DNA from 3 places in the Sorangium sp. So ce834 genome. Region 3 is predicted to be linked to each of the others. Evidence: predicted binding sites of a transcription regulator. Region 3 holds the regulator's gene; each other region holds the start of a gene.
What was found. The regulator HrcA, encoded in region 3, represses chaperone genes, less so after heat shock. The targets are predictions, from matches to a motif close to GNTAGCACTCNCCNNNGGNGAGTGCTANC.

Region 1: groES (co-chaperone GroES) is a predicted target of HrcA. The motif match lies at 6,382-6,410, and genes of this name have one in related genera.
Region 2: groES (co-chaperone GroES) is a predicted target of HrcA. The motif match lies at 5,529-5,557, and genes of this name have one in related genera.

The regions. Positions count from the first base shown of each region.
Region 1 is NZ_CP150351.1:4,517,898-4,527,841, reverse strand. Features, by position in the region: gene WMF20_RS16465 (FAD-dependent oxidoreductase) at 1-1,294, shown strand, start outside; gene WMF20_RS16460 (PP2C family protein-serine/threonine phosphatase) at 1,571-2,389, shown strand; gene WMF20_RS16455 (MBL fold metallo-hydrolase) at 2,580-3,347, opposite strand; gene WMF20_RS16450 (Crp/Fnr family transcriptional regulator) at 3,352-4,008, opposite strand; gene groL (chaperonin GroEL) at 4,210-5,898, opposite strand; gene groES (co-chaperone GroES) at 5,967-6,263, opposite strand; tRNA gene WMF20_RS16435 (tRNA-Gln) at 6,817-6,890, shown strand; tRNA gene WMF20_RS16430 (tRNA-Glu) at 6,930-7,004, shown strand; gene WMF20_RS16425 (NUDIX hydrolase) at 7,278-7,973, shown strand; gene WMF20_RS16420 (hypothetical protein) at 8,111-8,461, shown strand; gene WMF20_RS16415 (hypothetical protein) at 8,545-9,516, opposite strand.
Region 2 is NZ_CP150351.1:9,491,383-9,501,326, reverse strand. Features, by position in the region: gene asnS (asparagine--tRNA ligase) at 1-1,311, opposite strand, end outside; gene WMF20_RS34660 (C2 domain-containing protein) at 1,406-2,233, shown strand; gene WMF20_RS34655 (TrmH family RNA methyltransferase) at 2,249-2,776, shown strand; gene WMF20_RS34650 (GNAT family N-acetyltransferase) at 2,814-3,347, opposite strand; gene groL (chaperonin GroEL) at 3,468-5,096, opposite strand; gene groES (co-chaperone GroES) at 5,130-5,420, opposite strand; gene WMF20_RS34635 (hypothetical protein) at 5,873-6,478, shown strand; gene WMF20_RS34630 (hypothetical protein) at 6,478-7,140, shown strand; gene WMF20_RS34625 (response regulator transcription factor) at 7,261-8,127, shown strand; gene WMF20_RS34620 (hypothetical protein) at 8,473-9,944, shown strand, end outside.
Region 3 is NZ_CP150351.1:9,818-19,761, reverse strand. Features, by position in the region: gene WMF20_RS00065 (ArnT family glycosyltransferase) at 1-1,243, opposite strand, end outside; gene WMF20_RS00060 (response regulator transcription factor) at 1,495-2,364, opposite strand; gene WMF20_RS00055 (RluA family pseudouridine synthase) at 2,552-3,625, shown strand; gene hrcA (heat-inducible transcriptional repressor HrcA) at 3,618-4,661, opposite strand; gene WMF20_RS00045 (hypothetical protein) at 4,967-5,761, shown strand; gene WMF20_RS00040 (hypothetical protein) at 5,832-6,902, shown strand; gene WMF20_RS00035 (Fur family transcriptional regulator) at 7,041-7,553, shown strand; gene WMF20_RS00030 (HAD-IC family P-type ATPase) at 7,586-9,944, opposite strand, start outside.

The DNA of each region.
Region 1 (9,944 bases), 4.5 Mb from region 3:
CGTCGAGGCGCGGGCGACGCTGCGGCTGCTCGAGCAGATGGGCGTCGTCACCGGGTGGGACGCGGCCGGCCGCCCCACGTTCGATCCGCGGCGGCTCTGCCACGCGCCGGGCGAGCGGCTGTTCTACGAGGGCGCCTGGCACGCCGGCCTCGCGCCGGTCGACGCGCTGCCGGCCGACGCGCTCGAGGAGCTCGAGCGGTTCCACGCGCTCGAGGAGGAGCTCACCGAGCTCCGCGGCAGCGACGGGCGCGCGGCGTTCCAGATCCCGCTCGATCGCTCGTCGCGCGATCCGGAGCTGCTCGCGCTCGACCGGATGAGCATGGCGGCCTGGCTCGATCGCGAGGGGTACCGCACGCCGTTTTTGCGCTGGTACGTGCGCTACGCGATGCTCGACGACTTCGGCGGCGAGCCCGAGGAGATCTCGGCCTGGGCGGGGCTGCACTACTTCGCGGGGCGCAAGGTGCGCACCCCGGAGCTCGCGGGCAGCCACTACCTGATCTGGCCCGAGGGCAACGGGCGCCTCGTGAAGGCGCTGCTCGAGCGCGCGGCGCCGCGCGTGTCGCTGGGCGCGCTCGTCACGTCGGTGCGCCCGCGGCCGGGCGGCCGCGTGGAGGTCGACTACGTCGACGTGCAGCGCGGCGAGGCCCGCCGCGTCGAGGCGCGCGCCGCGATCCTCGCGGCGCCGGCGTTCGTCGCGCGCCGCATCTTCGCGGGGGGCGCGGCGGGCGAGCTGCCGGCGCGCGCCGCGTCGGCGTGGCTCGTCGCGAACCTGCACGTCGAGCGGCCCCTCGATCCCAATCACGCGTGGGATTCCGTCCTCTACGGCGCGGAGGGGCTCGGCTACGTGGACGCGCGCCACCAGCTCACCGATCTCGCCGCGGGCGCGACGCAGCGCTCGCGCCTGGAGGCGCCGATGCAGCGCACGGTGCTGACCTACTACCGCGCGTACGGCGGGCCCGACGTCGCCGGCGCGCGCGCGGCGCTGCTCGGCGCGCCGTGGGCGTCGCTCGCCGAGGGCGTGCTGCGCGATCTCGCGCCGGCGCACCCGCACCTGCGCGACGACGTGAGCCGGATGGACGTCATGATCTGGGGCCACGCGATGCCGCGCCCGCGCCCGGGCTTCCTCGGCCCGCGGCCGTTCGAGCCGGTCTGCGCGCTCGACGAGCGCGTCGCCTGGGCGCACGTCGATCAGCCCGGGATGGCGCTCTTCGAGGAGGCGCATGCGTCCGGCGTGCGCGCCGCCGAGACGATCGCGGCCGCGCTCGGGCTCGCGATCGGCGAGAGCTGGCTCTGAGCTCGCGCGCCTGAGCGAAAGCGCGCGGCGCGGGCGCGCTTTGGCGCGCTTTCGCGGCGAGCGGCGCCGCTCGGCGGGGAACCCCACGTCCCCTCTCATCTTTCAAGAGCAAAGTGCGTCCGGCGGGCGGGCGCCTCCGGGAGGGTCCGCCGCCCCCGCCGCCGGCCGCTTCTGCCCCGCGTGGAGCCGCCGCGGTGGGAGATCCGGCCCAGGATTTCAGCTTTGCCCTCGCCTTGAACTTGCGCTGCCCCCCGGCTCCGCGTCTACTCTCTGCCCATGTTGCGGACCCGGTTTGCCGGGATGACGGATACCGGGCTCCTCCGGGACCACAATGAGGACAACCTCCTCGTCAGCGAGGAGTACCGTGTCGTGGCCGTGGCGGATGGAATGGGCGGACACCGCTCGGGCGACGTCGCGAGCCAGCTTGCTGTGAGCACCCTCTCGGACTTCCTGTCCGTGACGGTGGGGAGGGACGCCACCTGGCCGTTCCCCGCCGATCCGAACCTCACCGAGGAGGAGAACTACGTCGTCACCGGCCTCCGGCTGGCGAACCGACGCATCTTCGATCGCTCGCTGAAGACGCTCGCCGACTTCGGCATGGGCACGACGATCGTGGCGGCGATGTTCTCCAAGGACGCCGAGCACGTGACCGTGGGCCACGTGGGCGACAGCCGCTGCTATCGCCTGCGCGACAGCCAGATCACGCAGCTCACCCGCGATCACTCGCTCGTCAGCGACGCGGCGCACATGGCGCCGTGGATGACCGAGGAGGAGGTCCGGCAGCTGCCCGCCAACGTCATCACGCGCGCGCTCGGCATCCGCGAGGACGTCCTCGTCGATCTCGTGACGGACGAGACACGCCACGGTGACGTCTACCTCCTCTGCTCCGACGGCCTGTCCGGCCTCGTGAGCGACGATCAGATCCTCGAGCTCGTGATGTCGAGCGGCTCGCTGGACGCGGCGTGCAAGGCGCTCATCGATCGGGCGAACTACTTCGGCGGCACCGACAACATCACGGTCGTCCTCGCCCGCGTCGAGGAGGTCCCCGACGGCAAGCGCGCCTTCGTCGACGAGCCCACCCAGGAGAGCCGCTAGCCCCTCGCCGATCGCCCGCCCCCTGCTCCAGGAGAGCCCGGGACGGCGAGCGCGGGCGACGCGGCGCAGGCCCACGGCGCCCGGTGGCAGGCGCGCCAGGTAGCGCCTGGCGCGCCGGCGCTAGCCGACGGTAGCCGCGCCAGTTAGCGCCTGGCGCGCGCGCCGGCGCTAGCGGGCGGCTGGCGCGCCGCTACAGGACGAAGTGATCCATGAGCTGAAGGACCTCCAGGTTCAGCCCCTTCAGCGCGGCGCACTCTCGCTCCACCTCGGCCTGGAAGACGGGCTTGATGTGGTAGAGCATCGTCGGCAGATCCTTCGGCGCGCGGAACTTCTGGAGCTCGACGGCGAGCGTCTGCGGCGTGTGGTGGCCGCTCACGGTCGCGAGCCGCTGCTCCCGATCGGGGAAGCTGACCTCCATCAGCAGCGCGCGGAGGTCTTGCTGCTGGTTCAGCACCTCCCAGAGCCGCTCGGTCGGCCCGGTGTCGCCGCTGTACGCGATCGCGCCGCCGCTCCCCTCGATCACGAACGCCGACGCGTCGATCGTGTGCGTCACGTGGACCGCGCGCACGAGCCGCCCGGCGACCATCGTGGGGCGCTCCGGCTTGAGCTCGAGGTACTCGATGGTCGGCTGCGCGGCGGTCGGGATCGCCGCGAAATCGGGCCACAGCACGTTGTTGAAGAAATGCTTCTTCAGCGTGCGCAGCGTCTCGCGCGTGCCCGCGATCACGAGCGGCGGGCACCCGAGCTGGCAGCGGTTGTCCGCGATCGTGGCCAGATCGCGGATGTGGTCGAGGTGCGCGTGGCTCACGAGGCACGCCTCGATCTTCGCCTGCTCCTTCACCTCGAGCCCGCTGGTCAGCGAGCCCGCGTCGATCGCGAGGACGTCGTCCACGACGAACGCGCACGTGCGATGCCGGGGGGTCTCCCCGCCGTGGCAGCCGATGACACGCAGCTCCACTGGCTCAGCTCGCTCCGCCGAACTTCTGCGGCGTCCCCAGGAATTCTATAAAATCCTGAAACTTCCGCATGTCGGTCACCATGATCGCCTCACGCGCAGGGGGCCCTTCCGCGAGGAGCTTCAGCCGGCGGAGCCGCGCCATCACCTCGTCCACCATTCCTTGCTCGACGTCGACCTCGCGCGCGATGTCCGCGGGGGTGGCGCGGAGGCGTATCCCTTCCGGCGTCTCTTCCCCGAACGCCTCGGCGTGGCGGGCGAGCGCGAGCATCACCCGCGCCTTCGGGTCCCGGTGCATGAGGATCTCGACGAGCGCGTCCGCCGCGTCGAGCCGCTTCGCGAGCTTCTTGATGAGCCGGAACGCGATCTCGGTGTCCCGCTGCAGCATGGCCTTGAGCTTTCGCGCGTCGACCACGAGGCAGCGGGACGGCTCGCTGACGGTGGCCGTCGCGTTGCGCGGCTTGCCGTTCAGGATCGCCATCTCGCCGACGAACTCGCCGGGCCCGAGCACGGCGAGCACCTTGTCCTCGCCCTCGACCGATTTGGTGATCCGCACAGCGCCGGACTGGATGACGAACATGACGTCGCCGGGGTCGCCCTCGCGAAACAGGACGTCGCCCGGCACGTACTCGCGGCCATAGCGGGCGAACGACGACTCCGACATTGCCCGAGAGTCTAGCGCCGTGCGTGACCGCGGGTCAAAAACCCAGGCAAAGGCTCTCGGCCTCACAAAACGCGAGGGGCCCTCCAAGCCAGCATGCTTTGGAGGACCCCTCGGCCCGCTTCGTCGGGAGCGGCGCGCGCCACGTCGACCGCCCGGCGTTGCCGGAGAGCGGCGACGACCGGCGCGCGGCCGGACAGGCGATCAACCCATGTCGAAGTCGCCCATGCCGCCCATGCCGCCCATGCCGCCCATGCCGCCCATACCCCCCATGCCGCCCATGCCGCCGGGGGCGCCGCCGGCCGCCGGCTTCTCCTTCTTGGGCTTCTCGGCGACGAGGGCCTCGGTCGTGAGCATCAGGCTCGCGACGCTGGCCGCGTTGGAGAGCGCGTGCCGCACGACCTTGGCCGGGTCGATGACGCCGCCGGCGAGCAGGTCCTCGTACGCGTCGGTCGCGGCGTTGTAGCCGAACGTGGCCGCGCCCGACCGGACCTTCTCCACGACCACCGTCCCGTCGACGCCCGCGTTCTGGGCGATCTGGCGGAGCGGCGCCTCGACGGCGCGGCGCACGAGCCGCACGCCGACGTCGCGCTCGTCGTTGAACTTGAGCTGCTCCAGGGCCGAGGCCGCCCGGAGGAGGGCCACGCCGCCGCCGACCACGATGCCTTCCTCGACGGCCGCGCGGGTCGCGTGCAGCGCGTCCTCGACGCGGGCCTTCTTCTCCTTCATCTCCGTCTCGGTCGCCGCGCCGACCTTCACCACCGCGACGCCGCCGGCGAGCTTCGCCAGCCGCTCCTGGAGCTTCTCGCGATCGTAGTCGCTCGCCGTGTCCGCGATCTGCTTGCGGATCGCCTCGATGCGGCCCTTGATCGCCGCCTTGTCGCCCAGGCCGTCGACGATGACCGTGTTGTCCTTGTCGATCTCGACGCGCTTGGCCGACCCGAGGTCGCGCACCGTGGCGCTCTCGAGCTTCTGGCCGAGGTCCTCCATGAACGCGGTCGCGCCCGTGAGGATCGCGATGTCCTTCAGCATCTCCTTGCGGCGATCGCCGAAGCCGGGCGCCTTCACGGCGGCGACCTTGATGGTGCCGCGCAGCTTGTTCACGACGAGCGTGGCGAGCGCCTCGCCCTCGATGTCCTCGGAGAGGATGAGCAGCTCGCGGCCCTGCTTCACCACCTGCTCGAGCAGCGGCAAGAGGTCGGCCATGGCCGAGATCTTCTTCTCGTGGACGAGGATGAGCGGGTTCGAGAGGACCGCCGTCATCTTCTCGGGATCGGTCACGAAGTAGGGCGAGAGGTAGCCGCGGTCGAACTGCATGCCGTCGACGGTCTCGAGCTCCGTCGTCATGCGCTTGTTCTCCTCGACCGTGATCACGCCCTCCTTGCCGACCTTCTCCATGGCGTCGGCGAGGATCTGGCCGATCTCCTTGTCGCCGTTCGCGCTGACGGTGGCGACCTGGGCGATCTGGTCCTTGTCCTTGGTCGGCTTGGCGGCCTGCTGCACGGACTCGATGACCTTCGCGACGGCCGCGTCGATGCCGCGCTTCAGGTTCATCGGGTTGTGCCCGGCCTCGACGAGCTTGAGGCCCTCGCCGAAGATCGCCTGGGCCAGCACCGTCGCCGTCGTCGTGCCGTCGCCGGCCTTGTCGCTGGTCTTCGAGGCGACCTCGCGGACCATCTGGGCGCCCATGTTCTCGAGCTTGCCGGCGAGCTCGACCTCCTTGGCGACCGTGACGCCGTCCTTCGTGACGACCGGCGCGCCCCAGCTCTTCTCGATGACGACGTTCCGCCCCTTGGGGCCGAGGGTCACCTTGACCGCATCGGCGAGCGTGTTCACGCCCTTCAGGATCGCGGCGCGGGCGCCGCGGCTATAAACGATCTGCTTCGCAGCCATCTCTCAATCCCCTCGCGGCCACACGGCCGCGTCTGCTAGCGCTTGGGTTCGGTTGCCCTCGATCCGGGTCAGGAGGCGGACTCGGTCACGGCGAGCACGTCGTCCTCGCGGATGAGCACGTGCTCCTCGCCGTCGAGCTTCACCTCGGTGCCGCTGTACTTGCCGAACAGCACCTTGTCGCCGACCTTCACCTCGAGCGGGCGCACCTTACCGTCCTTCAGGACCTTGCCGTTGCCCACCGCAACGACGCGCCCCTCGATCGGCTTCTCCTTCGCGGTGTCGGGGATGATGATGCCCCCCTTGGTCTTCGTCTCGCTCTCGACGCGCTTGACGACAATCCGATCCTGCAGCGGCCTGATTTTCATGGTGGCTCCCTCGTCCTCGGCTGGTTGACTGACCATCGGCTCGCCGGAGGTCCCGTTCGCCCCCCCGCAGGGGCCTTCCGCCCACACGACGAGAGCTAAGTGCCCAGGATCACAGTCGCTTGGCACTCTCCTAGGCCGGTGGCTAAACCGCGGCCGAAAGTAAATCAGTCGCCCGGCACGTCAAGGGCGCGCAGCAGACAGTCGCGACTTTTCCGGGGCCGTCGCCCGCACGGAACGGAAAAGGAGTTCCTGGAGACAGCGCCCGGGCAACCGCCGCAATGCCGTGGAGGCCCCCTCCGGAGAGCGGCGGTCGAGGGGGTGAGGGTGAGCGATAACGCTACGGACGGACGGCTGGCGGACGGCTGGCGGGCGGCTGCGAGAGAAGCGGCGGGCTCGCGTGGGGCCGAGGGGGCGGAGCGAACCGCTCGAAACACCGGGCATTTTCGGCCCGGTGACGTTTTCTCGGTCGGGTCCGATTTTGATCGCTTGACAACCCCACCGGTCCGAGTAGATTCCGCGGCCCGTGGCGCTGATGAACACAGCGCTGACCCCTTGGGGGATCGTCTAACGGCAGGACGCAAGATTCTGGCTCTTGCTATCAAGGTTCGAATCCTTGTCCCCCAGCCAGGTCGATCAGCTCTGCTATCGGCCTTCTCGACAGTACAAGGTCCCATCGTCTAGCGGTTAGGACATCGGCCTCTCACGCCGGTAACGCGGGTTCGATTCCCGCTGGGATCGCCAGCATCACCTCACCTCTCCTGGCTACCGGGAGCTGCTCCACGACGCGGTGCGGCTGTGGTTCGCGAGGCCGCTGCGCCCGCGATGCCGCACTGCTGCGCCGCCCGTCTGCACGTCGATGGCGGCGCAGCGACGCTGCTGGAGCAGCGCGTCGCCGGGTGCGTCAACGTCGTCGCCCGGCGCGTCTGCATCATGCTTGATGAAGCACGGCTTCGTCGAGGAGCACGCGGGTAGCAACGGCGCCGCTCCGTTCGACTTGCGCTACCCTCCGGGCCCATGGCGGCGCAGGACGGGGACGAGCTGTTCGACATCTTCGATCGCAGCGGCAAGCCGCTCGGCGTGCGCAAGGCGCGCAAGCTCGTTCACCGCGACGGCGACTGGCACCGGAGCGTCCACGTGTGGGTGGTCCTCGAGCGCGAGCCCGACGGCCGCCGGAGCAGCGCGGAGCCCTGGGTGCTCTTCCAGCAGCGCAGCCCGGACAAGGACACCTGGCCCGGCGCGTTCGAGGTCGCCGTGTCGGGGCACTACCGCGCCGGCGAGGATCTCGCGGAGGCGCTGCGCGAGGCCGAGGAGGAGATCGGCCTGCCGCTCGCGCCGGGCGACGTGATCCGGCTCGGCACGTGCCGCCACATGGACGACCACGCGCCCGGCATCATCGACTGCGAGCTGGTGGACGTGCTGCTCGCGACCACCCGCCGCACGCTCGCGGCGTTCCGCCCCGATCCGGCCGAGGTCACCGCGCTGCTGTCGCTCCCGCTCCACGCGGCGCTGCGCCTCGTCCGGGGCGAGGTGCCCAGCGTGACCGGCCTGATGCGGCAAGCGCCGGACGAGAGCGGCGCCGTGACGATCGCGCCGCGCGACGTGCAGCTCGACGAGTTCGTGGCCGCGCGCGACGGCTATTACGAGTGCGCGCTCGAGAGCATCCGCCGCCGCGCCGCGGGCGAGACGCCGGCCCCGTGGACGCTCGGCTAGCGCTCCAGCCGAGCTCGTCCTGGCGCCGGGCGCGCGGGCGCCGATTTCTTGGGCATCCGCGCCGGGCGGGGCAGAGTCGCGGCCGGAGGCACCCGATGAACCGACAGAAGACTCCGAGCGCTGTCCCTCGAGATGCCGTGGGGCGCTATCTGGCGAAGGCCACGCAGGGGAGCGGCGTGCGCGCCGTCGCCCTCGCCGGCGAGGAGGGCGCGCTCCTCGGCGGCGCGCGCTCCGCGGGCGCCGCGGCGAGCGACGACGATCTCGCGCTGCTCGCCGCGCTGGGCGCCGGCTGCGCCGACAGGATCGCCGGCTACGCCGAGCTCGACGAGCTCGTCGATGCGGTCGCCGGCGACGACGACTTCTACGCGACGCGGCTCACGGTGTGCGAACGGACGCTCTACCTCGCGTCGATCGGCGCGCGCGTCCCGCAGCAGAAGAAGATCGCCGCGGAGCTCGGCCAGCTCCTCGCGCCCGTGCTCTCCGCCTGAGACGGCGCCCGCCACCGGATCCCCGCGCCGGAGCTGTCCGCCCGAGGCGCGGCGCGCTCGGCCAGGTCCTCGCGCCCGTGCGGTCAGCCCGAGGCGCGGCGCCCCGCCGCCGGCCGCCGTGCCCTCTCGGCGGGGCCCGCCGTCGCGACGAGGAACCCCTCGGCCCGGTGCGGGGCGAGGCCGCAGCGCGCGTCCATGCGCTTCGCGATCTCGTCGCCGGCCCGGACGAGCGCGTAGAACCACCGGATCCCGAAGCGATCGTGCCCCTCCCGGAGCGCCGCGGCCTGGAGCGGGGCGCCGAGCCCGCGGCCGCGATACTCCTCGCGCAGGCAGGTGCAGATCGGCATGCCCGTCCACGAGGGCGCCTCGCCGACGTCGGAGATCCAGAGCGGCGGGGCGCCCAGGAGCCCGAGCTGGGAGAGCGCCCTGGGCCCGCCGTCCTCGGCGGCCTCGGGCCGCGTCAGGACGCACAGGGTCGTGCAGCCGATCAGCGCGCCCCGGCCGTCGCGCAGCGCGAGGGTCACGGAGCGCCCCTCGGCGCCGCGAAGGGTCCAGCCAGGGAGCGGCGCGTGGCCGCTCTCGGCCTGGAGCTCCTGGATCGACCGGATCGTGGCGTCGTCGTCGTCCGGCGACACCCGGGAGAGGCGGAGGCCCGCCGGAAAGGAGCGAAACCGGCCGAGCCCCTGCACGGCGGCGCGCACCTCGCCGGCCGGGGCGCCCATCACCGAGAGCCCCTCGTCCACGGAGAGCCCGGCCTGGCGCAGCGACGCGGCGAGCGCGGGGAGCTCCGGCCGGGGGGCGTGCAGGAGCACCCGTTCGAAGCAGCGCACGAGCGCCTCGCGCCGCTCCGGCGACGTCCGCTGGGCGTGCAGCAGGATGAGCGAGCGCCCGTCCGTGGTGATGCCGTCCTGCTCCGCGATCCAGCCGCGCGCGGCGTAGAGGATCCGCTGAGCCCGGTAATCCGCTGCCTCACCGAAGCAGCCCGGCCCGTCCGCCGGAGCGGGGCCGCGCTGCTGCGGGGCGTCGTCGCGATCGAGGTCGAAGGCAAGCATCATGGCGGCATTCCTCCTGTCGAGAGCGGACGGCGGCTCCCACGAGAGCCGAAAGGCGGCGCGGGGCGCCCGCGCCCTGCGCCCGGGCGAGCCCCTGCCGCGCCGCCGAGGTCCACGGCGAGATGGCCTGAAGCGGCGGTGCGTGAATTCGGGAGAACCCCGCTTTGCCGGCGGCTGTTCAGCCCGCGTGTCGAGACTTCAACTTATCCCCGCTCGGCGATCACGCAAGCCGCGACATGCCATGATCCGGGCAGCGCTCGCGCCGGGACACGCGCGCTCACGCCCACTTACAAGCAATTGAATTTGTTCATAAAATTGACCAACATCCACGTTTGCCCACAAGACATCTCGCCGTCCGGAGGCGCCGGGGTGTGGACATAGAACGACCTAGCCTGGAGCGATGCGTGGCGCGGGACGTCGCGCGGGGGAAC
Region 2 (9,944 bases), 4.4 Mb from region 3:
GAACGGGATGGTCTCGCGCACGTGGGGCAGACCGCAGATCCAGGCGACGCTCCGCTCGACGCCCAGCCCGAACCCCGCATGCGGGAAGGTGCCATACCGGCGCAGGTCCAGGTACCAGCTGAACGCCTCGGGGGGCAGCTTGTGCGCCTCGATTGCCCGCTCGAGGGTGGCGAGATCGTCCTCGCGCTGCCCGCCCCCGATCACCTCACCGTAACCCTCCGGCGCCAGGACATCGACGCAGAGCGCGAGCCGGTCGTCCGTCGGATCGCGCTTCATGTAGAAGGCTTTCACCTGGGCCGGATAGCGGTGGATCATGACGGGGCGATCGTACCGGCTGGAGATGATCGTCTCGTCCTCGCCGCCGAGATCCTCGCCCCAGGGAAAATCGGGAATTCCAGTCTCTCCGGCCGTCTTGCGTTTCTCCGCGCGCGCCTCGTTCAGGATGGCGACGGCCTCGTCATAACGGATGCGCGGGAACGGCTTCTTGACGGCCTCCAGCTTCGTGACGTCGCGCTCGAGCACGGCGAGCTCGGGCCGGCGCCGCTCGAGGACGCGCTCGACGATGAAGCAGAGGAAGTCCTCCGCGAGGTCCATGTCGCCCTCGAGGTCCATGAACGCGACCTCGGGCTCGACCATCCAGAACTCGGCCAGGTGGCGGCGGGTCTTCGACTTCTCCGCGCGGAACGTGGGCCCGAAGCAGTACGCCTTCCCGAACGCGGCCGCCGCCGCCTCCATGTAGAGCTGCCCGGACTGGGTGAGGTACGCCGGGTCGCCGTGGTAGTCGGTCTGGAACAGCGTGCTCGTCCCCTCGCACGCGTTCGGCGTGAAGATGGGCGCGTCGACGAGCGTGAACCCCCGCCCGTCGAAGAAGTCGCGGATGGCCTGGATGATGGTGTGACGCACGCGCAAGATCGCGTGCTGCCGCCTCGAGCGCAGCCAGAGGTGGCGGTGATCCATGAGGAAATCGGTCCCGTGCTCCTTGGGCGAGATGGGGTACTCGCCCGTGGTGGGGCCGAGCAGGCGGAAGCCGGACGCGACGACCTCGAACACCCCGGCGCGCTTCGGGTGCGCCTTCACCTGGCCGGTGACCTCGATCACGCTCTCCTGGGTGACCTTGTCGGCGGCCGCGAAGACCTCGTCGCCGACGTCGCTCTTGGCCATCACGCACTGGACGGTGCCGAAGCCGTCGCGCAGCTCGAGGAAGTGGAGCTTGCCGCTCGAGCGCTTGTTGTAGAGCCATCCGCGGAGCACGACCTTGCCGTCGACATGCGCGCTGAGGTCGCTGGTAGCGATCACGGGCGAGTCCTGCATGGGTGCCGGAAATAGCACGGTTTAGTTGCGGCTGACGCCGGCTCCGGCCAAAAATGGCGCCATCGTGGCCCTCCGAAAGCCTCGCGCGCTCTGCATGCCTGCGTTGTCCAAGCTGCTCGCCGCAGGGGGCAAGCTGCTCGCCACAGGGGGCATCCTGCTCGCCGCAGGGGGCTGCTCGTTCCTCTACCCGGAGCTCGCGACCCGGCTCCGCGAGCCCCCTCCAGAGCTCGAGCTGCATCCGCCCCCGCCTGAGGACGTCCGGTGGCTCCGGGTCGTCCGGGCGAGGATCCCGGAGCGCACGCGGGACGGCCGAGCCTGGGATCCAGAGGCGGGAGGCCTCCCCGATCCGTATGCCCGCGTCCTGGTCAACGGCGAGGAGATCTTTCGGACCAAGGTGCAGGAGGACACCGTCGACCCGACGTGGCCCGATGGGCCGAGCGGAAACTTCCACGTCTCGCCCGAGGATCGGCTCCGGGTGGAGGTCTGGGAGTCGGACGCGCTCGTCGACAAGCCGATCGGGGTGCGCGACATCGGCCGCCCGACCGACTCTCAGCGCGCCGCCGGGGAGATCGAGGTCGAGCTCGACGGGGGCGGCTGGCTCACGCTGGCGTTCGAGCCGGCCCACGCCAAGCTCGGCCTCGGCTTCTGGTACGAGCTGCACTCGGGCGCCGCGTTCATCTCGCGGACGGTCGAGGGGGGGCCCGCCGAGCGCGCCGGGCTCCGCAAGGGCGACGAGGTGCTCGAGATCGCGGGGCGGCCCGTGCGACGCCTGTCCGTCGCCGCGATCCGGGGCGCGTTCGACGCCGCGCCGCGCGCCGGGCTCGTGCTCCTGGTCAAACACGCGACGGGCGCCACCGAGCAGCTCAGGCTCCACGAGGGCCCCATCTATCCGCTGTTCGATCGCTACGCCGCCGCCGAGTAAGGAAGCCAGCGCGCCGTGAAGATCCCGCCGTTCGGGCTCACCACCCAGGAGATCCGCGAGGAGCTCTCCCCCCTGCGGAACGACTTCTCGATCGCCGTCTGCCGGGCGAAGAACCCGTTCAACATCGGCGCCATCATCCGCGTCGCGCACTCCTTCCTGGTGCGCGAGATCTTCTTGATCGGGACCGAGCCCTATTACGAGCGCGCCTCGATGGGCATGCAGAAGTACGAGACCATCGTCGAGTGCCCCGACGAGGCGGCCTTCCTCGAGGCGGCGCGCGGCCGTCCCCTCATCGGCGTCGAGCGCGACCACGCGCGGCGGACCCTCTGGGAGGCGCCGTTTCCCCGAGGGCTCGTCTTCCTGTTCGGCAGCGAGGACGACGGGCTGCCGCCGGCGCTGCTCGACGCGTGCGAGGACGTGATCGCGATCCCCATGTACGGGATCAACCACTCGTACCCGGTGGCGATCGCCGCGGGCATGACCATGTGCGAGTGGGCTCGGCGCCACGACCCGCGCGGCGGCGTCAGCCGCGCCGGGGCCTGAGGCGCGCTTCCGCGGGCCCGCCGCGCGCGAGCGGCCGCTACTCTCGGGAGCGCTCGAAGACGAGCAGCTCGCCCAGGAGGGCGTGGTCGAGCGTCCCGGCTGGGCGCATCCCGAGCTTCTCGATCACCCGGAGCGACGCGCGATGCCAGGCCGGCGTGGTGGCGATCACGCGCCTCACGTTCGCCTGCTGCAGCGTCCAGTGCAGGACGGCGCGCGACCCCTCGGTCGCGTAGCCCTGGCCCTGGGACCTCCCCTCGACGCCGTAGCCGATCTCCACGGTGCCGGTCGCGTCGGGCCGGCCGTTCAGCACCACGCTGCCCACGACGACGCGCTCCTCCTGCCCGCGCGTCACCATCAGCCGCGTGCCCCACAGGAAGGCCTCCGGATCGTCGCGCAGCCGGTCGAGCGGCGAGCTGAAGGCCCGCTCGACGAGCGCGCGCCCGGGCCAGGCGTCGGGGAAGCGCGCGCCGGACAGCGCCTCCGCCTCGAGGCGATCTCCGCGGATGACCGCCTCGAGCAGGGGCAGCGAGACCGGGGTCAGATCAAGGCGCTCGGTAGTCAGGGTGCTCATCGCGAACCTACGCGGATCAGATCACGCGTCGCGGCCTGCCGGAAGTCGAAATGGAGAAGGGCCGGCTTCCCCAGGGGGAAGCCGGCCCTCACCCGACGGGCTTAGCTGCCCGCGCCGCGATCAGAAGTCGTGGCCGTGGCCCGCGTGGGCGCCGCCGGCCGCCGCCTTCTCCTCCTTCGGCCGCTCGGCGATGAGCGCCTCGGTGGTGAGCATCAGGCTGGCGACGCTGGCCGCGTTCTGGAGCGCCGACCGGACGACCTTGACCGGATCGATGACGCCCATCTCGAGCAGGTTGCCGTAGTCGCCCGACGCCGCGTTGTAGCCGAACGAGTCCTTGCCCTCGCGCACCTTCTGCACGACGATCGAGCCCTCCTCGCCGGCGTTGGCGGAGATCTGGCGGAGGGGCTCCTCGATGGCGCGGCGGATGATGTTCACGCCGAACCGCTGCTCGTCGTTGACCTGGATCTTCTCGAGCGAGCTCTGCGCGCGGATGAGCGCCACGCCGCCGCCCGGGACGATGCCCTCCTCGACGGCCGCGCGGGTCGCGTGGAGCGCGTCCTCGACGCGGGCCTTCTTCTCCTTCATCTCGGTCTCGGTCGCGGCGCCGACCTTGACCACCGCGACGCCGCCCACGAGCTTCGCGAGCCGCTCCTGGAGCTTCTCGCGGTCGTAGTCGCTCGTCGTGTTCTCGATCTGGGCGCGGATCTCCTGCTGCCGGGCCTTGATCTTGTCCTTCTTGCCCTGGCCGCCGACGATCGTGGTGTTGTCCTTGTCGATGATGACCGTCTTGGCGCGGCCGAGATCGCTGATCGTGACGTTCTCGAGCTTGAGGCCGAGCTCCTCCGCGATCACCTGGCCGTCCGTCAGGACGGCGATGTCCTTCAGCATCTCCTTGCGGCGATCGCCGAAGCCCGGCGCCTTCACGGCCGCGCAGTGCAGCGTGCCGCGGAGCTTGTTCACGACGAGGGTCGCGAGCGCCTCGCCCTCGACGTCCTCGGCGATGATGAGGAGCTGCTTCTGGCTCTTGGCGATCGCCTCGAGCACGGGGAGCAGGTCCTTCATGTTGGAGATCTTCTTCTCCGAGATGAGGATGTAGCAGTCCTCGAGGTTCGCCTTCATCGCCTCGGGGTCGGTGACGAAGTACGGCGAGAGGTAGCCGCGGTCGAACTGCATGCCCTCGACCACGTCGAGCGTCGTGTCGGCGCTCTTGGCCTCCTCGACCGTGATCACGCCCTCCTTGCCGACCTTCTCCATGGCGTCGGCGAGGAGCTTGCCGATCGTCTCGTCGCCGTTCGCGCTGATCGTGCCGACCTGCGCGATCTCCTTCGCGTCCTTCGTCTGCTTGGCGGAGCTGTGGAGGTGCCCCACGATCGCCTCGACCGCCTTGTCGATGCCGCGCTTGATCTCCATCGGGTTGTGGCCGGCCGCGACGAGCTTGGAGCCCTCGCGGTAGATCGCCTGGGCGAGCACCGTGGCCGTGGTCGTCCCGTCGCCGGCGATGTCGCTCGTCTTCGAGGCGACCTCGCGGACCATCTGGGCGCCCATGTTCTCGAAGCGGTTCTCGAGCTCGATCTCCTTGGCGACCGTCACGCCGTCCTTGGTGACCGTCGGCGAGCCGAAGCTCTTCTCGATGACGACGTTGCGCCCCTTCGGGCCGAGCGTGACCTTGACCGCGTCGGCGAGGGCGTTGACGCCCGCGAGGATCATGCTGCGGGCGGACTCGTTGTAGATGATTTCTTTGGCTGCCATGGTGTCTCTCCTAAGTTCCTGCTGTCGCCCGCGTCACTTCTCGATCACGCCGAGGATGTCGTCCTCGCGGAGGATGAGGTGCTCCTCGCCGTCGATCTTCACCTCGGTGCCCGAGTACTTGCCGAAGAGGACGCGATCGCCCTCCTTGACGTCGAGCTTGCGCACGGTACCGTCCTCGCCGACCTTGCCGTTGCCGACGGCGATGACCGTGCCCTCGATCGGCTTCTCCTTCGCGGTGTCCGGGATGTAGAGACCCCCCTTGGTCTTCTCTTCTTCCTTCACGCGCTGAACGATCACGCGGTCCTGGAGCGGTCGAATCTTCATGTTTGCGAATCCTCCGGGGACGAGCGGCCGCGTCCCACGAGACGGCAGGACCCAGACGGCCTGTCTGAGCGGCCGCAAGGTCCCATACGATTGCAGTCTGGGCACTTTGCTAGCACTCACCTCAGGGGAGTGCTAGCGAGCGCGCCGAAGATAGCCACCCCCTCCAGGGTGTCAAGCGCAGGCCAGTCCGGCATTTCGGGCGTGGCAGCCAGGCGTCCGGGTGGCTGTAAGTTCTGGAGATTGCAAGGGAAGGCGCGGGGCGTGCGGCTGGGCTTGGCCAGGTCCCTCGGCTAAAGTGAGCGTATGAGGGCGGAAATGCAGCAGCACCGTGACGCGACGCCCTCACGGTCCCCTGCCCGAGGGAGGCCGACAGGACGTGTCTGGTTGACCTGAGCGCGTGGTGGCCCGGGTTCCTTCGGTATCCAGGGTGCCCGCGCAAGTGAGGTGCCCCCGTGAGCCAAGCGATCTCTGTGTCCCCGAGCATGACCCGCTACTTCCAGGAGGTTGTGGACGAGGCGCTCCGAGTTCGGAACGTCGCCGCGACCGAGGCGGCGTCGAGTTATCTGGTCGGTCTGCTTTGTGCCTTCGCTCACCCGGACGAGCACGCCGAGTCCACCTTCAACCAGCCCCTGACCTTTCTCCTGCGCGACGCCCTGGAGGCCTCCGGCGCCGAGCGCTTCCGGCGGCTGCGCAACCTCGGCGACGGCGTCCTCTACGTGGTCGGCTTCTTCGGCGGCCACATCGAGCTCAAGGGCATCGATCGAGGCTACGTGGTCGGGGTCGGGTCGACAGCCTACCACCACGCCGCCGCGATGCTGCGCCTCAACGCGCGCGGCGGCCAGGGCCCCGACGTCCTCGCCGAGATGGCCGAGAAGTTCGAGCGCTTCGTGAGCGTCTTGAACGATGTGGCCGACGGCACGCTCGCGTCCGGCGCTCGGGACGAGCGCTCGGTGCTCCGGATGTACGAGCGCTGGGCCCGCACCGGCTCCAGCCGGCTCGCCGAGGAGCTCGGGGCGCGCGGGCTCGTGCCGAGCCGGGGCACGGGCGGGCTCAACTGATGCGGGGCGCGACCTTCCCCGCCCGGATCCAGCAGCACCTCGCGCGCACCTACGCGCTCGACGACGCCCCCGCCGTCGACGATTTCATCCGGCCGACGGACGGCGGCGCGCGCGAGGCGCTGCTGATCCGGCACGCGGACGGGGACATCGAGGTGGCGCTGCACCTGCCCCGCCGCGCGATCACGCGCGGGCGGGAGGGGACGTTCGACGAGATCTGCCAGATCGTCGAGGGGGTGAGCCACTTCCTCTACGTGGCCGAGCGGGCGCGCAGGGAGCTGCCGGCGACCCAGCTCGAGCTCGAGCTCCAGGCCGAGGTGGACAAGTACGTGCTGCTCGTCCACGGCGGCCTGGCCGACGAGGTCGAGCTCCCGGGCCCGCCGCTCCGGCGCCGCGAGGCCGCGCCGCCGGGGCCAGCGCGCTTCGAGCCCGAGCGCGCCGCGCGGATCCGCGCCCACCTGTTCGAGCGCGTCACCTTCATGGATCCGCCGGGCACCGAGACCGGGGATCGCTACCGGATCGCGAACGAGCTGGCGGCGCGGTTCGTGGGCCGGCTGGAGGCCGAGCTTGCCCGCCGCGGCCGGCACGCCGAGCTGCTCGCCACGCTGCGGCGCTTCTACGCGGCGGGACAGACGGAAAAGATCGCCCTCGCGCGAGCGGCGTGATCGCGGCCTCGCCGGCGCTCGGGGTCGCCGCGGGAGGGCGGCTCCGAGCGCACGTCGCGTCCATGTGGGCTCGTTCTCTCTTGACCGGTTCGCGCGCACGTACTCTCATCCGCATCCACGATGCCTTCCGCGAGCATGACGCCGCCCCGTGTGCTGGTGGCCGAAGACGAACCGGCGATGTTGAGCCTCGTCGCGCGCCACCTGAGGAACCTGGGCTTCTCCGTGATCGAGGCCTCCGAGGGCGATGCCGCCTGGGAGCTCGCGCGCGAGCACCAGCCGGACCTCGTGATCCTCGACGTGATGATGCCCGGCATGAGCGGCTGGGAGATCTGCAAGCGGCTGAAGAGCGACGCGTCCGACGGCCGGCCGTTCGCGAGCACCGGCGTCATCATGCTCACCGGGATCGGCGAGAACCTGAACGAGATGACGTCGCCGCTCTTCGCCGCCGACGCCTGGCTGAACAAGCCGTTCGATTTCGCCGACCTCGACGCGCGGGTGCGCGAGACGCTCGCGCGCTACGCGAAGCCGCTGCCCGACGCGAACGGCAGCAAGGGCCAGCCGAGCGCAGCAGGCGAGGAGCTCGAGGCGGAGCAGCCGTCCGGAGAGCGCGCGACGGGGGCGAAGAGATCCGCGGCGAACGGCGCTGCGACGGTCAGGGCGGCCGCGAAGACGTCCCCTGCGAAGAAGACCGCCGGGAAGAAGGCCGCGGCGAAGCCGGCCGCGAAGAAGGTCGCCGCGAAGCCGGCTGCGAAGAAGACCGCCGCGAAGCCGGCTGCGAAGAAGGCCGCGGCGAAGCCGGCCGCGAAGAAGACCGCCGCGAAGCCGGCCGCGAAGAAGGCCGCGGCGAAGCCGGCTGCGAAGAAGACCGCCGCGGCGAAGAAGCCGGCCGCGAAGCAAGCGGCGCCCAAGAAAGCCGCGGCGAAGAAGCCGGCAGCGACGAAGAAGGCGGCCGCCAGCAAGGCGGCACCCAAGAAGAAGACGAAGTAACCTAGCCGGACGCCTGCGCCGTGCGCGCGGGCCCGGTCAGGACGTTTCCACCGCATCCGTCGAACGCTCGTGCTCGTCTGCTGGCGCAGCGGCGCCGGGGATCCATGCGGTCGTAACCCGGAGGGAGGGCCCTCACGCGCGCCCGGCAGCGCGATCGACGCCGGCGGTCGCTGAGCGCTGAGGCTTCCCCGCGCGGGAATGATCGGGGTTCGCCGCGCGTCATGCCCTCACGCGTCGCGCGCAGCCTCCCAGGAACTTTCGGGCGTCCGACCCGTCAGCAGGTACAATGCTGCGACGTTTCCTCTTCGAGGGGCCCCGCGGGGGGCGTCCGGAGCGCTGGGCACCGTGAGCGACTCTCGCACGAAGCATCTGGACCGTATCCGTAGCGCCGCGCTCGCGGTCGAGCTGCGGCTCCGGGTCGCGCGCGCGCTGCGCGCGCTGCCGACCGCGCTGACCCTCGCGCTCGCGATCGCGGCCGGGACGCTCGCCGTCCACAAGGCGCTCCCGGCGCACCTGAGCGAGCCGCGCGCCCGGCAGATCCTGCTCGGCGCGGGGCTGCTCGTGCTGGCCACCGTCGCGCTGGCGATGCTGCGCCGCCTGCCCCCCCGCGCCGGTACGATCGCCCTCGACCGGCACCACGGCCTCCACGACCGGCTGACGAACGCCCTCGCCTTCGACGCGCTGCCCGCGGCGCAGCGGACCGCCCTGATGGAGGCGGCGATCGACGACGCCTGCGAGCACGCGGCCAGGCTGCGCCCCGCCGGCGCCGCGCCGCTCGCGCTCCCGCGCGAGCTCTGGGCCTCGGCCGCGGTGGGCCTCGGCGTGCTCGCGGTGGCGCTGCTCGAGGTGCGCACCCCGCGGAAGCAGGCGCCCGTCGCGCAGACGATCGACGCGCTCACGATGTCGCCCGACGACATCGAGCTCTTCAAGGACGCGGCCAAGGCGCTCGACCGGCAGGATCAGAGCCCGGAGATGAAGTCCGCGGTCGAGCGGTTCAACCAGCTCATCGAGGACATCGCCAACAAGCGCCTCGACCGGACCGAGGCGTTCCGCCGCATGGAGGCGCTCGAGCGCGAGCTCCTCAAGGGCGCCGAGGCCGACCTGAAGGCGCTCGAAGAGGCGCTGAAGGAGACCGGGCTCGACCTCAAGCGGAGCGACCTGGCGAAGGGCGTGGGGGAGTCCCTCGAGAAGAAGGACCTCGAGCAGGCGAAGAAGGAGCTGAAGCAGCTCGCCGAGAAGCTCCGCGACAAGAAGCAGAAGCTCGACAAAACCCAGATCGAGCGGCTGCGCAAGGCGCTCGCCGACGCGGCCTCGCGCCGCAAGGAGGCCCTCGCCGCCATCAACGAGAAGCGGGCCGAGGTGCGCGAGCAGCTGCTCAAGCAGAAGCAGAAGGCCTCCGCGAACGAGCGGCAGAAGTCCGAAGAGGAGCGGCTCCTCAAGAAGAAGGAGCGCGAGCTGGAGCGGCTCGACCGCGACGCCGAGCAGAAGGAGCGGACCGGGCGCCAGCTCGACCGGCTCGACCGGGAGCTCGCCAAGGCCGCCGAGGATCTGATGCGCGATCTCGGGATGTCAGCGGACGATCTCGAGCAGGCCGCCGAGGACATCAACCGGATGCAGCAGGAGGAGATGTCCGAGCAGGAGAAGGAAGAGCTGCGCCAGCGGCTCGAGGAGCTCCGGGAGCTCGTGCGCCAGCAAGGGCAGGGGGGCAAGCAGCGGATGGCGAGGATGCTCCGCTTCGGCAAGCGCGCGCGCGGCAACCAGGGCAGCGGCGAGCAGCAGCAGGGCCAGGGCCAGCAGGGGCAGGGCGACGGAGAGCA
Region 3 (9,944 bases):
TGGTCGCGACGAAGGGCATGTCGGTCATGGTCTGGTGGGAGACCATGAACCACTGCGGCATGGTGGTGAGGACGACGCCCGCGAGCAGCCCCGCGCGGCGGCTGAAGATCCGCGAGACGGCCTTGTAGAGGAGGTAAACGGCGACGAGCGTCAGCGCGAAGATGGGCAGCCGGACCGCCCACTCGGGCCACGGCGTGCGTCCGTCGGCCACGGCCGAGAGCATCTCTCCCGACCGGTAGCGGACGCCGAAAGCCGCCATGGCGAGCGCCTGCATCCAGAAGTCGAGCACCGGCTTCGACCAGAACCAGCCGTCCTGCGCCCACCAGAGGGAGATCCAGTCGTTCCTGGCCAGGATCTCGCGCGCGACCTCGCCGTAGTGCGTCTCCCACGGGTCGGTGAGCGCGTGGCTCCCGAGCATGGGGAGGTAGAGCAGCGTGACGAGGGCGACGAGCCAGAAGCCGTGCCGCCGGAGGAGGGGGCGCGGCGCGCCGGTCTCGTCGACGCGGCAGGGGCCGAGGCGCTCGCCGACCCGGAACGCGCCGACCACGGCCGTGAGGAACGCGGCGGGGACGGCGACGGCGGGCACCGCCAGCGAGAGCAGCGTGCGCGCGCCGCCCCCCGAGAGGGAGCTCGGCGAGAGGTAACCCGCCACGGCGAGCGTGACGAGGGCGAAGAACGCGGCGAGCCCGGACCCGAGCAGGGCGAGCGGGCCGAGCAGGTCCCGGATCCCGACGCGCGCGGCGACGTGCTCCGGCGGGTCGTCGAACGTGCCGAGCAGGTCGAGCAGGCCGAGCGTCGCGACGGCGACCCCGAGCGCGCCGAGCGGGACGCCCCAGCGAAGCTGAGGCGCGAGCGCCATCACGACGAACGCGAGCAGGGCGCCCGCGGCGGACACGGCGGCGCCGCGCCAGCGGAGCGGGTTGCCCTGCGGCACGAGGCGCACCTCGTCGGTGTCGGGCGCGGCGTCGTCCGCACCGGCCGAGCCGTCGCGCGCCGCCGCCTCGTCCGCGCCGGCCGCGCCGTCGCGCGCCGCCGCCTCGTCCGCGCCGGCCGCGCCGTCGCGCGCCGCCGCCTCGTCCGCGCCGGCCGCGCCGTCGCGCGCCGCCGCCTCGTCCTCCGCGGGGGCGCGTGGCTCCGCGGCGCCGGAGCCCTCCACGCCGCCCTCGGTCGTCTCGTCCGCCGCGGTCGTCCCGTCGCGGGCGTCCGCGGGCGCGCCGCTGCTCTTGTCGTGCGTGTCGTTCATGGCTGCGCCGAACGCGGAACGCGGCGCGGCCCTGACGTAGCAACTCTGCGTCGCCGGGCAAAGCAGCGGTCGCGCTCGCTCGCGCAGCGCACGCCGCTCGATCGACGCATGCGCGCGCCGGCATTGCTCGAGGTCTGCACGGGCTCAACCCGAAGGCGGCCGCTCATGAGGACACGCCGCCCCGGATCGCGCGCCGCGCCGGGACAGCCGGCACGGCGCGATGACCGCGGCCGCGCGACGGCCGCGGCGCGCTACTTCGTCAGGCGCGCGATCTCTTCCTTGATGATCGTCTCGGCCAGGACCGGCACGACCTCCCAGACGACGCGCTCCACGACGTCGCGGGACAGCGCCATCACGGCCTCGACCTGCTCGGAGGTGAGCCCGAGGCCCTCGAGCTTGCTCGCCATCTGGCCGTTCACCTGCGCGGAGGCGGTGGCCGCGACCGCCGCAGGACCGGACGCCGTCTTCGGCACGCCGGACACCGGCGTCGGCGAGAAGGCCATCGTCGTCGTGACCGGCACGTTCGCCGCGCCGCCGGGCGCCGTCTTGACCGAGGCCTGGGCCGGCGCAGCGGTGGTGGCGGCGGGCGCGTTCGGCGTGTAGATGAGCGTCTTCGCGCGCTGGAGCGGGCTCGCGCCCGCGGCGGCAGGTTGCGCCGCGGCGGGCTGCGCTGCGGCGGCGGGCTGCGCTGCGGCGGGAGCCCGCGCGGGCGCGGGCGTCGCAGCAGCAGGAGCCGCGGCGGCGGGCTTCGCCTCGCCGCGCGACGCCAGCAGCTTCTTGACCTTGTCGATCATCTGCTGCGTGTCGAACGGCTTGTCCATGTGGTCGTCGGCTTGCGCGCTCGAGCCCTTCGCGGGATCGAACGGGTTCTGCTTGGACGACAGGATCAGGACGGGCGTCGCCGGTGAGGCCTGCTTGATCGCCTTGCACAGCTCGTAGCCGTTCTTCGGCTCGAGCGTGACGTCGGCGATCACCAGGTCGGGTTTATCGCTCTTGAGCTTCTGCAGCGCAGCGTCGGCGCTGCTCGCCGTCACGACGCGGAAATCCTGACCCGCAAAGGTGATTTCGAGCACTTTGCGCATGGTCACGCTGTCGTCTACGGCGAGAAGGGTGCTGGCCACGAACGGGTCTCCTCTCAGATGGCGAGAAAGCGATGACGGCTCTGGATATCTTCGGCTCCGGTCGCGCGATGTGTCAACATTCGCGGTGTATTTCGCCCCCGCGGGCCCCGCGGATGTGCGTTTTCCGCGCCGGTAGAGCCCGGTCCCACGCCGGTGGGCGGGGCCGAGGCGCCCCCCACGAGCCCTCATGCGCCCGCGCCGCCCCGCCGCCCCGCCCCCTCACCCCCCCCAGGACGCCGCCGACCCGATCGACGAAGGCCCGGCCGCCCCGGTGCGCCCCCCGCAGGACGGCCGCTGGACCGTGCCGGCCGCGCTCGACCGGCGGCCGCTCGACGGGGCCGTCCGGGAGCTTTCGTCGGTCTCGTGGTCCGACGCGCGCCGGCTGATCGAGACCGGCAAGGTGCTCGTCGGGAGCGCGGTGGCGACGAGCGCCCGGCGGCGGGTGCTCAGCGGGGAGCTGATCGAGGTCCGCCTGCACGCGCCGCGGCCCGAGACGGTGCGGCGGCGCAAGCTCGAGGGCGAGCTCGTGGTCTACGCGGACGCGAGCGTCGTGGTGGTGAACAAGCCCGCCGGGGTGAGCACCATCCCCTACGGCGACGAGGACCCCGCGGAGCAGGCCGCGACGCTCGACGCGCTGGTGCGGGAGGTGCTGGCCCGGCGCGACCGCCTGCGCGGGCGGGCGCCGCTCGGCGTGGTGCAGCGCCTCGACAAGGGGACGAGCGGGCTGCTCGTCTTCGCGCGGACGCTCGCCGCGAAGAAGCACCTCGCCCAGCAGCTCCGCGTCCGCGCGATGCACCGGCAGTACCTGGCGCTCGCGCACGGCGCCGTCGCGCGCGGCACGTACCGCAGCTACCTCGTCGAGGATCGGGGCGACGGGCTGCGCGGCTCGGCCAGAGGAGGCCGGCGCGAGGGGCAGCTCGCGGTGACGCACGTCGAGCCGATCGAGGCGCTCCGCGGGCCCGAGGAGGCCGCCGGCGCCGCGGGCGCGACGCTGGTCGCCTGCCGCCTCGAGACGGGGCGCACGCACCAGATCCGCATCCACCTCGCCGAGGCCGGGCACCCGCTCGTCGGCGAGGCGGTCTACGTGCGGGACTACCGCGGGCCGAAGATCCCCGCCCCGCGGCTGATGCTCCACGCCGTCGAGCTCGGCTTCGACCACCCTGCCGACGGCCGGCCGATGCGCTTCCAGGCGCCGCCGCCCGCCGACTTCGACGAGGTGCTCGAGCGGCTCCGCGAGCCGCGCCGGAAGGACGCTACCTGACCTTGCCGCGCGCCTCGCTCATCGCCGCGGCGGTCGCGTCGACGAGCGGCATCACCTTCGCGTAGTCCATCCGCGTCGGGCCGAGCACGCCCACGGTGCCGGCGACGCGCCCGTTCTCCATGTACGGCGCGGCGACGAGGCTGAGCTGGCCGCCGCCGAGGTCGCCCGCCTCGCTGCCCACGAAGACGGTGACCTCGCCCGCGCCGGCGGCGAGGGTGCGATCGAGCAGATCGACGAGCTCCTCGCGCTCCTCGAGCGCCTTCATCAGCTTCCTGAGCCGGTCGACGTCGGCGTACTCGGGCAGATCGATCAGGCGGTTCTGCCCCTCGATGACCACCTCGCTCCGCCGCGTCACGTCGGCCGTCGCCTTGCTGCCGAGCTCGAAGGCGCGGCGCCTCAGCGCGTCGATCTGGAGGCGCTCGTCGGCGAGGCGGCGGGCGAAGAGGTCCCGGATCTCGCCCAGCGTGCGCCCCTCGATGACGTCGGCGAGCAGGTTGTGGATCCGGGTGAGCTCCCCTTCGCTGATCGCCTCGTCGATCGAGATGAAGCGGTTCTCGACCGAGCCGTCGGCGAAGACGAGCACCGCGAGCAGCTGCCCGGGCTTCGTCGGGATGAAGCGCAGCTGCCCGAGGGCGCGGATCTCCGCCCGCGGCGCCGCGACGACCGCCGCGGCGCCCGACAGCTCCGACAGGTAGCGCCCCGTCTCGCGGAGCGGGTCGCTCGCAACGGCGTAGATCTCGGCGAACCTGGCGCTGAGCTCGGCCTGCTGCGCGGGGGAGAGCGACCGGAGCTCGACGAGCGCGTCGATGAACAGCCGGAGCGCGCGGTCGGTCGGGATCCTGCCCGCGGAGGTGTGCGGCTGGTGGAGGTAGCCGGCCTCCTCGAGGTCCGCGAGCACGTTGCGGATCGAGGCAGCCGAGAGATCCAGCCCGTACTTGCGCGCGAGCGTCCTGCTGCCTACGGGGTCGCCCGTCGCGATGAACTCGGTGACCGCGGCGAAAAGGATCTTTCGAGCGCGATTGGAAACATCTCCCATGTCAACTGCAGGCGGCGCGTGCGCGCCGCTGTGGCCACCTGGACCAGGGACCGCCCGGACCGGGAAGCCATGCGGGCCGGACCTTCGCTCCCATACGTCAAGACGCGCATGCGGGCGCTGGGCCCACGGATGCGCATGAGAGCTATTTTGAGGCGATCGCGCGGCCCGGTCAAATGGCGCGGTAGGATGGGCGCCGCCGCCGCGCCCGAGGGTTCGGCATAGCCGCTGGTCCCTGGCCTTCCTCCTTCTTCACTTCTTCAGCTCCAGCGGGCACCTCGCCGCGCCGGAGGCCGTCCCCGCCAACGATGCCGTCCGTACGCCACGCCGCCACCGCCGCCGCCCTCGCCCTCGCCCTCGGCCCGCTCGCCGCCGCGCCGAGCGCCCAGGGCAAGCCGAAGGTGCGGTTCCACCAGGACTGGGCCAAGCACCCGTCGGCGCGCTACGCGGCCATGAGCGCGGAGCAGTGCCGCGCGGCGCTCGCGCGGCGGAAGATCGCGTTCGAGCCGGTGCCGCGCGCGCCGGGCGTGCTCGCGCCGGTGCGGCTGACGCAGGGGGTCGGCGGGGTCCTCTACCGGACGGCGCTGCCGGCTCACCGGCGCGCGGACAACCCGAACGACGTCTTCGACTGCCGCCTCGCGCTCGCGCTCTCGGACTTCAGCCGGATCCTGCGCGTGCACGACGTCGTCGAGGTGCTGATGTACTCGGCCTGGCGGCCTCCGTCGAGGATGTGGCCCGAGGGCAAGCTGGGCACGAGGCACCCGGGCGGGCTCGCCATCGATGCTTACAGGTTCGTCAAGGAGCGCGCCGGCGACGGGTTCGCGGAGGAGTGGCTCGACGTCGAGCGCGACTTCGTCGGCAGGCGCGGCGCGCCGGTGTGCGGCGAGGGCGCCAAGGCGACCGGGCGGCCCAGGGCGGCCGGCGGGGGCGCGAGCGGCGGCCCGCCCGCGGACGCGGCGGCGCGCGAGCTGCGCTCCATCGTGTGCGAGGCCGCGGATCAGCACATCTTTACGTCGATCCTCACGCCCAACTACGACCGGGCGCACAAAAACCACCTGCATCTGGAGGTGACCCCCGGCGTCCAATGGCATCTCGTGCGCTGATCCGGGAGGGGCGGCCCTCCCGGGCGCAAACCCGCTCTCGCCCCGAGGTCGACCCGCTATGTTACCCCGCGTGCCCGCACGAAGCTCCCCGCGCCCCCGCGCGTCCGCCGCCTCGGCGGCGCTGACGCTCGCCGCCCTCGCGCTGTCGTTCACGTTCGTCGGCTGCCCCTGCGTCAGCGGCCCCGTGAACGCGAGCCCCGGCCTCCGCTGGTTTCTGTTCTCGAACTTCGGCGCCAGCAAGATCTGCCCCGAGATGCTGAAGAGCGGGGTCTCGCTGCGCCTCCAGGACCGATCGTCGAGCATCGGGCGGTTCTTCCCGATGCAGTGCTCGTACGACGTCAACGACTCCGCCCAGACGGTCACCGTGCACATCTCCGGCACGGGGTACGGCTACATGCAGCCGGCCAAGCGGGTGGGCTTCTCCCTCACCACCTCCGTCGAGTACCGGCCCGACTTCCAGATCGCGGGCGACGACGTCTACGTGTGGGGGCGGCTGAACCGGATCGTGCAAGGCCCGAGCTTCCAGCTCGGCTACGTCGAGAACCCCGTCATCGACGTGATGGCGAACGTCGCGCCGTTCGGCGGGATCGCCAACCTGATCGGCAATCAGCTCGTCGCGGGCGAGATGACCCGCGGGTTCACCGTCCTCTACAACGAGGAGACCGGGAAGGACTTCACGCTGGGGATCCTCATGCCGCCGCAGCGGCCGCACCACCCGTTCGAGGTGGAGGACGACGAGCGGTATACGTTCGCGAACGAGGTCGTCGAGGTGCAGGCGCACCAGCGCGACTACCTCGGGCCGTTCGAGGTCGCCGACGCGGACCAGGCGCTCTACCTCAAGGTGAGCGTGCAGGGCGCGCCGGTGGACATCATGATCGTCGACAAGCTGACGGGCGACGCGTGGCGCGAGGCCTACCAGACCGGCAAGCCGCTCGGCCCCCCGCCCGGCCCGGTGCAGGCGGGCGGCCCGCTCCAGCCCGGGATCGTCGAGACGCGCCGCTACAAGCTGCGCCCGGGCCTCTACTACGTCGTCATCGACAACACGGCCGCGGCCGGGCTCGTCGCGCCGCCCGTCACGCTGCTGAGCCCCCTGGGAGGCTCGGCCGCGCAGGTCAGCTACATGGCGCAGGTCGGCGAGTAACGCGGCAAGTAACGCGGCAAGGAACGCGGCAAGGAACGCGCGCGTAGCGACGGGGACACGGCCGCAACGGGCGGGTCGCGTCGAGCAGGCGCGGTCGCCGGCCTTGACGCGGTTCGCCGCGAACGGGATAAACTCGTCATGGCCGTCGTTGCAAGAGAGGGGGACAACGTGACCCACGTCGACAAAGTTGCCCTCGACCGGCTGCGGGCTCGCCTCCAGGCGTACATGGCCAAGAAGGGGCTGAGGTCGACGGCGCAGCGCCGGCTGATCGTCGACACGTTCTTCTCGGGCGCGCCGCACATGACCATCGAGGACCTGCTCACGGAAGTGCGCGCGCACGACCGCGGCATCGGGTACGCGACCGTGTACCGGACGCTCAAGCTGCTCGCGGAGTGCGGCGTGGCCTCCGAGCGCCGCTTCGGCGACGGCCTCAGCCGTTACGAGCTGGCCGACGACGCCAGCGCGCACCACGACCACCTCATCTGCGTGAGCTGCGGCAAGATCATCGAGTTCGAGGAGCCGCGCATCGAGGCGCTCCAGGAAGAGATCGCCGCGAAGTACGGCTTCGAGGTGACCTGGCACAAGCACGAGATGTACGGCGTCTGCCTGGACTGCCGCGATTCCAAGGACGCGGCGTCCGGCATCTCGTAGCCCGAGGCGCGGCGCCGCCGGCCGCGCCGCGCTCAGCTCTTCGCGTCGAGCGCGCGGGCGTGGACGACGGCCATGACGCCGCCGAGCAGCGAGGCGATGGGGGCATAGGCCGGCGGGAGCACGAACGCGGAGATCACCGCGGCGCCGACGAGCGCCGGGGCGACGCTCAGCGCGAGACCGACGCGCGCCTCGAGGCGCGTGCGGTGCGCGAGCGCGAGGGAGAGCGCGGCGTCGCGGACGTCGTCCGAGGCGAGGACGACGGAGAAGTCGGCGGGCGCAGCGCCGGCCGCGCCGAGCGCCACGGAGACGTCCGCGGCGCCGAGCGCGGCGTCGTCGACGCCCGCGTGGCCGAGGACGGCGACGCTCGTGCCCGCGTCGATCAGGCGCCGCACCTCGGCGCCGCGATCCGCGGGGAGCACCTCGGGGCGAATGTGGTCGATGTCGAGCGAGCGGCCGATCGCCTCGCACGTCTCGCGCGCGTCGCCCGACATCAGCACGGGCTCGACCTGCGCGTCGAGCAGGTGCTGGATGGCGGCCCGCGCCCCGGGGCGCAGCCCGTCCTGCAGGCCGATGAGGCCGACGAGTCGCGCGCCCACCGCGACGAGGACCACGGTGCGCCCCAGCGCCTCGAGCTCGGCGACGCGGCTCTCGGCCGCGGCGATCGAGATCCGCTGCTCGAGCATGAGCGCGCGGTTGCCGACGCAGAGATCCTCGCCGGACGAGGTGACGGCCGTCACGCCGAGGCCCGGGTGGAAGTTGGGGTTGCGCACCCCGTCGGGCCGCAGGCCGCGGACGCGGGCGGCGCGCACGATCGCCGTGGCGACCGGGTGCTCCTCGGTGCGCTCGGCCCCGGCGGCGAGCGCGAGCACGTCGCTCGGCGTGAGCTTCTGGCCGGTCGCCTCCAGCTCCGCGAGCTCGGGCTCGCCGAGCAGCAGCGTGCCGCGGGCGCAGAACACGGCGACCGAGACCTTGCCCGCGCGATCCCAGGCGTCGGCGCTCTTGTAGACGATGCCCCGGCGGAGCCCGAGCAGGATGCCCCGAGCGACGTGCACCGAGGCGATGGAGGCCGTGATCGCCGTGGCCAGCGCGGCGAGCACGGCGGCCGCGGTCATCGCGATCTCGACGGGCGTCCTGCCGGCGACGAAGGCGGAGAGCGCGCCGATCACCGCGGCGCCGATCGCCCAGCGCTCGGTCAAGGCGCGGGAGGCCTGCGCGATGGGCGCGAGGGCGTCCGCGCGCCGGCGGACGTCGAGCAGCACCCGCGCGACCGCGCGATCGCCGCCGGAGAAGGTGCACGCGCCGACGAGGCGGCCCCGGACCACGGTGGCCCCGGCGACGACGGGGTCGCCGTCGCGGCGGCGGGCCGGCGTGGTCGCGCCGATCCAGGGGAGCACCTCGACGTCGCCGCCCGTGACCACGAGATCGACGGGGACGACGTCCCCCGCGTCGACCTGGGCGCTCTCGCCCGGCCGCAGCTCGTAGAGCTCGCCCTCGGCCGCGCCGTCATCGCCGCGCGGCAGGGCTCGGTCGGCGGGCGCCGGGCTCGGCGCCCACGCGACGTGCGGCCGGCGCGCCGGCGTGGAGAGCACGGACGCGATCCAGGCCCGCTCCGCGAACACGCGGTGGCGGGCGCTCTCGATGAGCCACGCGCTGATCGCGCTGGCGGTGGCGATGACGCCCGCGAGCGAGGCGGCCTCGGCCGCCAGCGCGCGATCCTCGCCGAAGAGGGCCCAGACCGCGGCCACGAGCCCGCCGAGGACGGGGGCGAGCATCGGCGCCGGGTGCGGGTCCGTGGCGTCGCGCGCGGTCGTGGCGGCGCGGCCGAGGAGCATCCCCGCGCTCACCGTGGCGAGCACGATGCGCGCGCCGATGACGAGCTTCGCGTCGCCGGCGAGGGTGAGCGCGACCGCGAGCGTCCCCGCGATGATCGCGAGCACGAGCAGGAGCGCGCCGATGTCCCGCGCCTCGACCGCCTCGTAGCGCTGCGGCTCCTCGCTCAGGATGGTGTTCCCGATGGGCTCGAGCAGCGCGCGGTCGTCGTCGAGGACGGGCAGGTCCGGGAGCTTCTCGTCGAGCGACACGGGCGGGAACGCGTCGACGATCGGCGCGTCGAGATCGGCGAGGCGCGCGGCGCCGTCGTCCGCGCCCGCCCGCGCGGGCTCGGCGCGCGGCGCCGAGGCGTGCGGCCCTGCGGCCACCGGCGGCGCGGCCGGCGAGATCCCGCGGGCGGGAGCGCCGAGCAGCGGCGCGCCGTGCGCGGCGGGGCCAGACGGCCGGGCGTCGCCCGGCGCCGGCGAGGCCTCGCCGAGGAAGACGTGGCGGCACCGGGCGTTGCAGAAGTAATGGAAGCGCTGATCGAAGATCGCGACGTGCCCTGCGCGGAGCGGATCG